Regions from separate parts of the Lentibacillus juripiscarius genome, predicted to be linked through region 2. Evidence: a T-box and tRNA genes for the amino acid it is inferred to sense, from the RefSeq annotation. Region 2 holds a T-box; the other holds one or more tRNA genes.

Region 1 (3,414 bases), on a different contig from region 2:
GATAATTATGACAAGCTTTCCGATACTTATATTGATTGCAGTTGTTGTAACGATTATGGAAGTATTTGTGGCTGTTTATCTTATAAAAAAGCACAAAATGAAACTATGGCAATCTCTTTACACATCACTGCCGGTTATTGTGATTGTCTGGGTTGCTGCCATTATATATTCTTGAAGAGGTTATTCAAAAAGTCCGGTAAAAAAGACACATCGAATTTCTTCGTTGGCTTGCTTTTCCGTTCCTTGGAAAAGAAGATCACTTTTCCTGCGTGCGATGCGGATTCAGGGGGGGCATTCCTTATGCTCATGTATTATATTGCATACATTCCGCTACTCAAAGCTGCGCCGCCTTAAACTTCTCGGTCCTTTTTATCCTCCTTTTGAACGCGCACTTGAAGAGGTTGTTCTAAAAAGTCCAGTGAAAATGACATACCGAAAGAGTTGCAGCTGAAGCAGCTTTTAGTAGCTTCTTTTGCGATCTTTTAAACCGGGAAGATATGAACTGGGCAATTCCAGACTGTTTTCCGGTCAGCCTAAAGACATAACTGGATACATTTATTGTTTTATGCCTGCCCGTGTGCTGTATACTAGATACTGCAGAAAGAAAACAATAAACGCTAAAATACATAGATTGACGTAATACCAGACTCCATTGCCAAGCAAATCCAGGGGAGTGCTGGCTGCTGGTGTGTGCGAGAGATACAAATAATTAGAACCTAAAAGAGGATTGACAAAGAAACCTATGATAGCGGCATATATCAGTAAATAGACATAGGATTTAATAAAAGACGGAAATGGTATCGTTACATGATTTGTTATGACTAAAAATACACCGGTCCACGAAATAGCGATATGATGAATAAAGAACTTCAAAAACCGGTAGTGTGGGAAGTCATAAGGTAGTTCGGGTGTGACTAAAGCTAAAAATGCAGGGATAAGTCCAAAGAAAAATGTGATCTGAATGAATTGCTTATTATGGGTGAGCAGGGAGATTGCGCCTGTTATGCCCGCAATGCCGCATAGATGCAGAAACATATGCTCACTCAAGCTCCAAATGCCGTTGAGTGCTGTGTATAGCTGGTAGCTTATTTCGGATAAAATGAGGAGGGTGAAGAGACTCCAACGAATGAATTGATAAATAGATGGTTTACTCAGTATTTTTTTGGTAAACAACATTAAAATGGTAAGACCAATAATGTAAACGAGCAGTGTGGTTATGTGACTGAAACCGAATGCTGTAAAAGGCGAGCCACTTTGTTCCAGAAATATGGATGCCATTGTTTTAGTCATCCTTTCATTAGTGATGTGATTTTTTTGATTATGGTTTAATATAATTGTAAAGTAAAATATTCGTACCGGAAATAATTTTTTTGTATTATCCTCTTTACAAAAATGGACAAACTGTATATAATAATACTCGTCGGTGAACGCAAGAATACATATTGGCTTTTTTCATGTTCAGTGGCCCGTTGGTCAAGTGGTTAAGACACCGCCCTTTCACGGCGGTAACACGGGTTCGAATCCCGTACGGGTCACCATTTCCTTTTAAGGATTGCATGGAGATATGTTAAATTTGCGATGTTTTGCCGTAATACATGGATTAGCACGTCCTGTGTATTGGAGGATTAGCTCAGCCGGGAGAGCACTTGCCTTACAAGCAAGGGGTCGCAGGTTCGAACCCTGCATCCTCCACCATTATTTCCACCTCCAACATGTATAAAAATCCCGAAAGCTAAACAGACTATTTAAAGTATGCCGGCCTAGCTCAACTGGCAGAGCAAGCCGCTAACAACACAGATTAAGCTACCAAGTGCAGGCTTGCGAGGAGTGCGGCATCAATGAACTAGCGTGCAACACGACGAGCGGTTTAATCAAAAGAAAACAGTACAAGTAAATGAATCACTATCTATATGCCGGCCTAGCTCAACTGGCAGAGCAACTGACTTGTAATCAGTAGGTTGGGGGTTCAAGTCCTCTGGCCGGCACCATTTATTTAATTTTGATGTATAAATTCTTAAGAAATCAGTTATAATAACTACGGAGGGGTAGCGAAGTGGCTAAACGCGGCGGACTGTAAATCCGCTCCCTCAGGGTTCGGGAGTTCGAATCTCTCCCCCTCCACCATATGTTACATTGGGCTATAGCCAAGCGGTAAGGCATCGGGTTTTGATCCCGTGATTCCCAGGTTCGAATCCTGGTAGCCCAGTCTTTTTTTATTTGGTCTGCTTTTCAGTAAATGCTGCCTGTACGTTAAACGATTGTCAGGTCTGTCTGATGCAACAGACCATCAGGTGATCCACTCTATAATAGACCAAATGCCCAACAGGAGCCATTAGCTCAGCTGGCAGAGCATCTGACTTTTAATCAGAGGGTCGGAGGTTCGAATCCTCCATGGCTCATCAAAGAAGATATGTCGGATTCTCACCTCTCGGTTCCCCTTGTTTCTGATTAGGATTAAAGGAAACAAGGACTAGCTAGGGGCGGCGGAATCCTCCAAATCTCATCGATATTAAAAAATGCTAGCGGAAATCCATAACACATATTATAATGGAAAATAAACAAGGTCGTTATGATTGCCAACAGCCTTGTTTATTTGCATTTTATGCTGTTTTTTTACATAATAGACACAGTTGAATCATAAACAAATCGTGTTTATTGCCGTATAATAAGTTGGTAAAAGGATGAGATGGCATGCAGACTTCCAGGATTCCTGGCTTTTATAATATGACCGTTGAACAGCGGCGGGAATTGCTTGCGAAAATGGAGAGTTTTACGGAAGAGGACACAGCGTATCTATTCTCCAAAGAAGCGTTGTCAACGGATACCGCTGATAACATGATAGAAAATGTTGTGGGTACATTCCCGCTTCCTCTGGGACTAGGACTGAACTTTTTGATTAATGACAAGGATTTCGTTGTGCCGATGGCGATTGAGGAACCATCAGTTGTTGCCTCTGCAAGTCATATTGCCAAAATTGTCAGGAATGCAGGCGGGTTCACAACGGAGGCGACTGATCGTGTCATGATTGGCCAGATCCAAGTAGTCGGATGCCAGGATTTTTATATAGCGAAAGAAGCTATTTTACATGAAAAAGATAATTTGATTAATGCTGTGAATGCTGCATACCCTAGTTTAGTGAACAGGGGTGGTGGTGCAGAGGATTTGGATGTCAGAATCCTGAATGAAGAGCCGGGTTCGAAGTATAGTCAAATGCTCGTCCTCCATATATATATTAATACGTGTGATGCCATGGGAGCGAATATCATTAATACGATGGTTGAGTCCCTGGCTCCAACAGTTGAGGAATTAACAGGCGGAAAAGTCTATTTACGAATTCTTTCCAACTACCCGGATCGTTGTCTTGCACGCGCGCGCTGTGTTATACCAACTGATTTGCTTGGGTCGGAAGAGTTT
Region 2 (3,414 bases):
TGTATCAACATGCTGCAAGGTTACTCCCCTGTTCTTCAGACTGAAAATGGCGAAATTCATCTGGTTTACGAGAAATGTCATAACAGGATTGATGTGGAAAAACAGCGGGAACAGCAGAGTCTTATTCAAAGTTTATATATGCCGAAAGAAATACTGGATGCAACGATAGCCGACATTGACCATGATAGTGAACGAGGAGAAGGTATTCGGCAGCTACTTCTTTTCCTGAATAATGCTAGCAACGAATTGCCTGCAAAAGGTATTTATTTCCACGGTCCATTCGGTGTCGGCAAGACTTATCTAATCGGTGCACTAGCCAATGCACTGAAAGAGTACAATAAATCATCGATGCTAATTTACATGCCTGAATTTGTCCGGGAAATGAAGAGCTCCATTAAAGATGATTCGATTAATGAAAAAATCAATTACTTTAAAAACACCGATGTGCTCATGCTTGATGATATCGGTGCGGAAACCCAGTCCGCCTGGTTCCGGGACGAAATACTTGGATCCATTCTGCAGTATCGGATGATGGAAAATATGCCAGTGTTCTTCACGTCCAACTACAGTCTGGAACAGTTGGAGCAGCAAATGGCCTCCACTAGCCGGGGCGGCAATGAAACAGTGAAAGCTGGCCGTATCATCGAGCGAATCAAACAGGTTAGTAAAGAAGTTGGTCTGGGTGGTGAAAACCGCCGGGATGGCCAGTAATTCTCATGAGAAACCACGGTCGGTCCGAAGGGTGTTTGTCTGGTTCAAGAAACTGGATAGACACCTTTTTTTGCAACAGGCACTAGCATCGTGCATCTCCCTATCTTACTGAGCCTGGACAAAGATAGTTACTAGTTTTTATGGAGTATACATGTTTCGGTATGGATGTCCATATAATGTAACAGTTTGGTCTTGGGTGAGGGTGATGTATTTGCTTGAAGTGTATTTCGAATCGGATAAAGAGGCAATACGTTTTTGTGAGTATTTATTTCAAATTAACAAAAAGCTTGAGCTGCACTGGAAAAACAATAAAGAATGGGGGAATCATTTACAGCTGGATTATCAGGTGCCCGGCAACGATCTAATGGAGACAATCGCCGAGGCAATGGTCGGTGTATTTGTTTCACATCGGCTAACGGATATGCTGGATGCTATTATTAAAGATTATTATTATTATTCGAATCCTGATGAAGTTGAACGCATTATGGATTTGTCCTATCGTATCGTCACGGGTGATGTGGATGATAGTCAGATTATAAGAAACAATAAGGATCCATGCCGTCTTCTTTACTCGCTTTTCTCCGCCAATATTAAACATTCCGGAGCGGTTCATTTTGATTCCATTGTCAACTTTCAGTCAAAAGTGTTTAAGGATCAGCTTGCTCACTATGTTGGACTGGCCATTGACGAATTCAAACTGGAAGAGGATCACCAAGCGTTTATTGACATGCTGCGCAACCATATCGGACAACGCAAATCCATGTTTCATACGGTTCACGTTCTCCAGGGCGAGCCGTTTTCTTTTTACAGACCGGATGGGAAACGCTTTTCCAGAATTGAACTGCGGAGGCTGATGCAAGAGGAACCGCTTTATATGGTTGGACTTGACGAGGATGAGTGGAATCTTGCACCACTGATTGCCATGTGTCCGGAAACCATCTATATTTACGGAGACAGCCCGTCAGATGCAAAAACACTGACCGTCATCAACGTCTTTCAGGAGCGCGTGACATTCGAACCAAAGAAGCGATTTCCATTTCCATATCAACTGACACATAAATGAAAAAAGGACTTGATTTTATGTGGAACGGGAGCTATAATAAAACAAATATCATTTTAAGCTAGTTAAAAGTAACGATAAGGACATGATTATTTGCCCCGGCAGCAAAGAGAAGGAAGTCATTGGCTGAAAGCTTCCACTGATCGGACAAATGATTACCCCCTTTGAACTCTGCTGTTGAACCGAGGAAGTAAACAGCAGCGCCTCATCAGCGTTAACGATCGATGAGCCGCAATTTTTTGCGGGAAATAGGGTGGAACCACGTGACCAGCGCTCGTCCCTTTGCTTTAAGCAGAGGGATGAGCGCTTTTATTATTGTAGGAAATAGCGAAACTAGGAATCATGGAAGGAGCAGTGGACGATGGAACAATTAACGATCACATTTCCAGACGGAGCAGAGAAACAGTTTCCTGCAGGGACTACAGGGGAGGACATTGCGGCCTCTATCTCCCCGGGGCTGAAAAAACAGGCACTTGCCGTTAAACTAGACGGGGAATTGGTGGATCTCCGCCGGGAACTCCCACATGACGGCACAATTGAAATTGTCACTTATAAGGACGATGCAGGTGTTGACATTATGCGCCATTCAACCGCACATCTACTCGCACAAGCGGTCACTAGGCTGTATGGCGATGTCAACTTTGGTGTCGGACCGGTAATTGAAGAAGGGTTCTATTACGATATGGACCTGGAACATTCCATCACACCGGAAGACTTACCAAAAATTGAAAAAGAAATGAAAAAGATTGTTGACGAGAATTTGGAGATAGAACGTGTGGAAGTTTCCCGTAATGCGGCAAGGGAAATGTTCCGGGAAATTGGTGATGATCTGAAACTGGAATTGATTGATGCTATTCCGGAAGATGAGCAAGTAACCATTTACAGGCAAGGGGAATTTTTTGACCTATGCCGTGGGGTTCACGTCCCATCAACAAGCAAGATCAAAGCATTTAAACTGCTGAGTGTATCTGGAGCCTATTGGCGCGGAGACAGCAATAATAAGCAGCTGCAGCGTGTATATGGCACAGCGTTTGAAAAGCAAGGACAGCTTGATGAACATTTAAAGATTCTTGAAGAACGGAAAGAACGTGATCATCGTAAACTTGGGAAAGAATTGGAGATCTTTAACGTTTCGCAAAAGGTTGGACAAGGACTGCCACTCTGGCTGCCAAAAGGTGCGACCATCCGCCGTAACATTGAGCGTTACATTGTCGATCTGGAAGAACGCCTTGGCTATGATCATGTGTATACACCAGTACTTGGCAGTGTTGAACTTTACAAAACAAGCGGACATTGGGACCACTATCAAGACGACATGTTCCCTGCAATGGAAATGGACAACGAAGACCTAGTCCTGCGCCCGATGAACTGTCCGCACCATATGATGGTGTACAAAAACCAGCTGTGGAGCTACCGCAATCTCCCAGTACGCATCGCGGAACTTGGCACGATGCACCGTTATGAAATGTCCGGTGCTTTGGCAGGACTGCAGCGGGTTCGCGCAATGACGCTGAATGATGCACATATCTTTGCCCGTCCGGACCAGCTTAAGGATGAATTTGTCCGAGTGGTCGAACTTGTTCAGAAAGTATACAAAGATTTCGGGATTGACGATTACTACTTCCGGCTTTCCTATCGTGATC

Evidence for each region. The T-box of region 2 lies ahead of thrS (threonine--tRNA ligase). A T-box ahead of a tRNA ligase gene usually reads a tRNA of that ligase, here a tRNA-Thr.
Region 1: it encodes a tRNA-Thr, which carries the amino acid that the T-box ahead of thrS (threonine--tRNA ligase) is inferred to sense. The anticodon was not compared.

What each region holds. Positions count from the first base shown of each region.
Region 1 covers NZ_JBHUNA010000005.1:564-3,977, forward strand. Annotated here, with positions in the region: gene ACFSUO_RS02730 (hypothetical protein) at 8-175, shown strand; gene ACFSUO_RS02735 (YwaF family protein) at 556-1,278, opposite strand; tRNA gene ACFSUO_RS02740 (tRNA-Glu) at 1,464-1,538, shown strand; tRNA gene ACFSUO_RS02745 (tRNA-Val) at 1,620-1,695, shown strand; tRNA gene ACFSUO_RS02750 (tRNA-Thr) at 1,913-1,988, shown strand; tRNA gene ACFSUO_RS02755 (tRNA-Tyr) at 2,040-2,124, shown strand; tRNA gene ACFSUO_RS02760 (tRNA-Gln) at 2,135-2,206, shown strand; tRNA gene ACFSUO_RS02765 (tRNA-Lys) at 2,327-2,399, shown strand; gene ACFSUO_RS02770 (hydroxymethylglutaryl-CoA reductase, degradative) at 2,692-3,414, shown strand, end outside.
Region 2 covers NZ_JBHUNA010000030.1:34,421-37,834, reverse strand. Annotated here, with positions in the region: gene dnaI (primosomal protein DnaI) at 1-711, shown strand, start outside; gene ytxC (sporulation protein YtxC) at 932-1,774, shown strand; T-box leader at 1,837-2,056, shown strand; gene thrS (threonine--tRNA ligase) at 2,133-3,414, shown strand, end outside.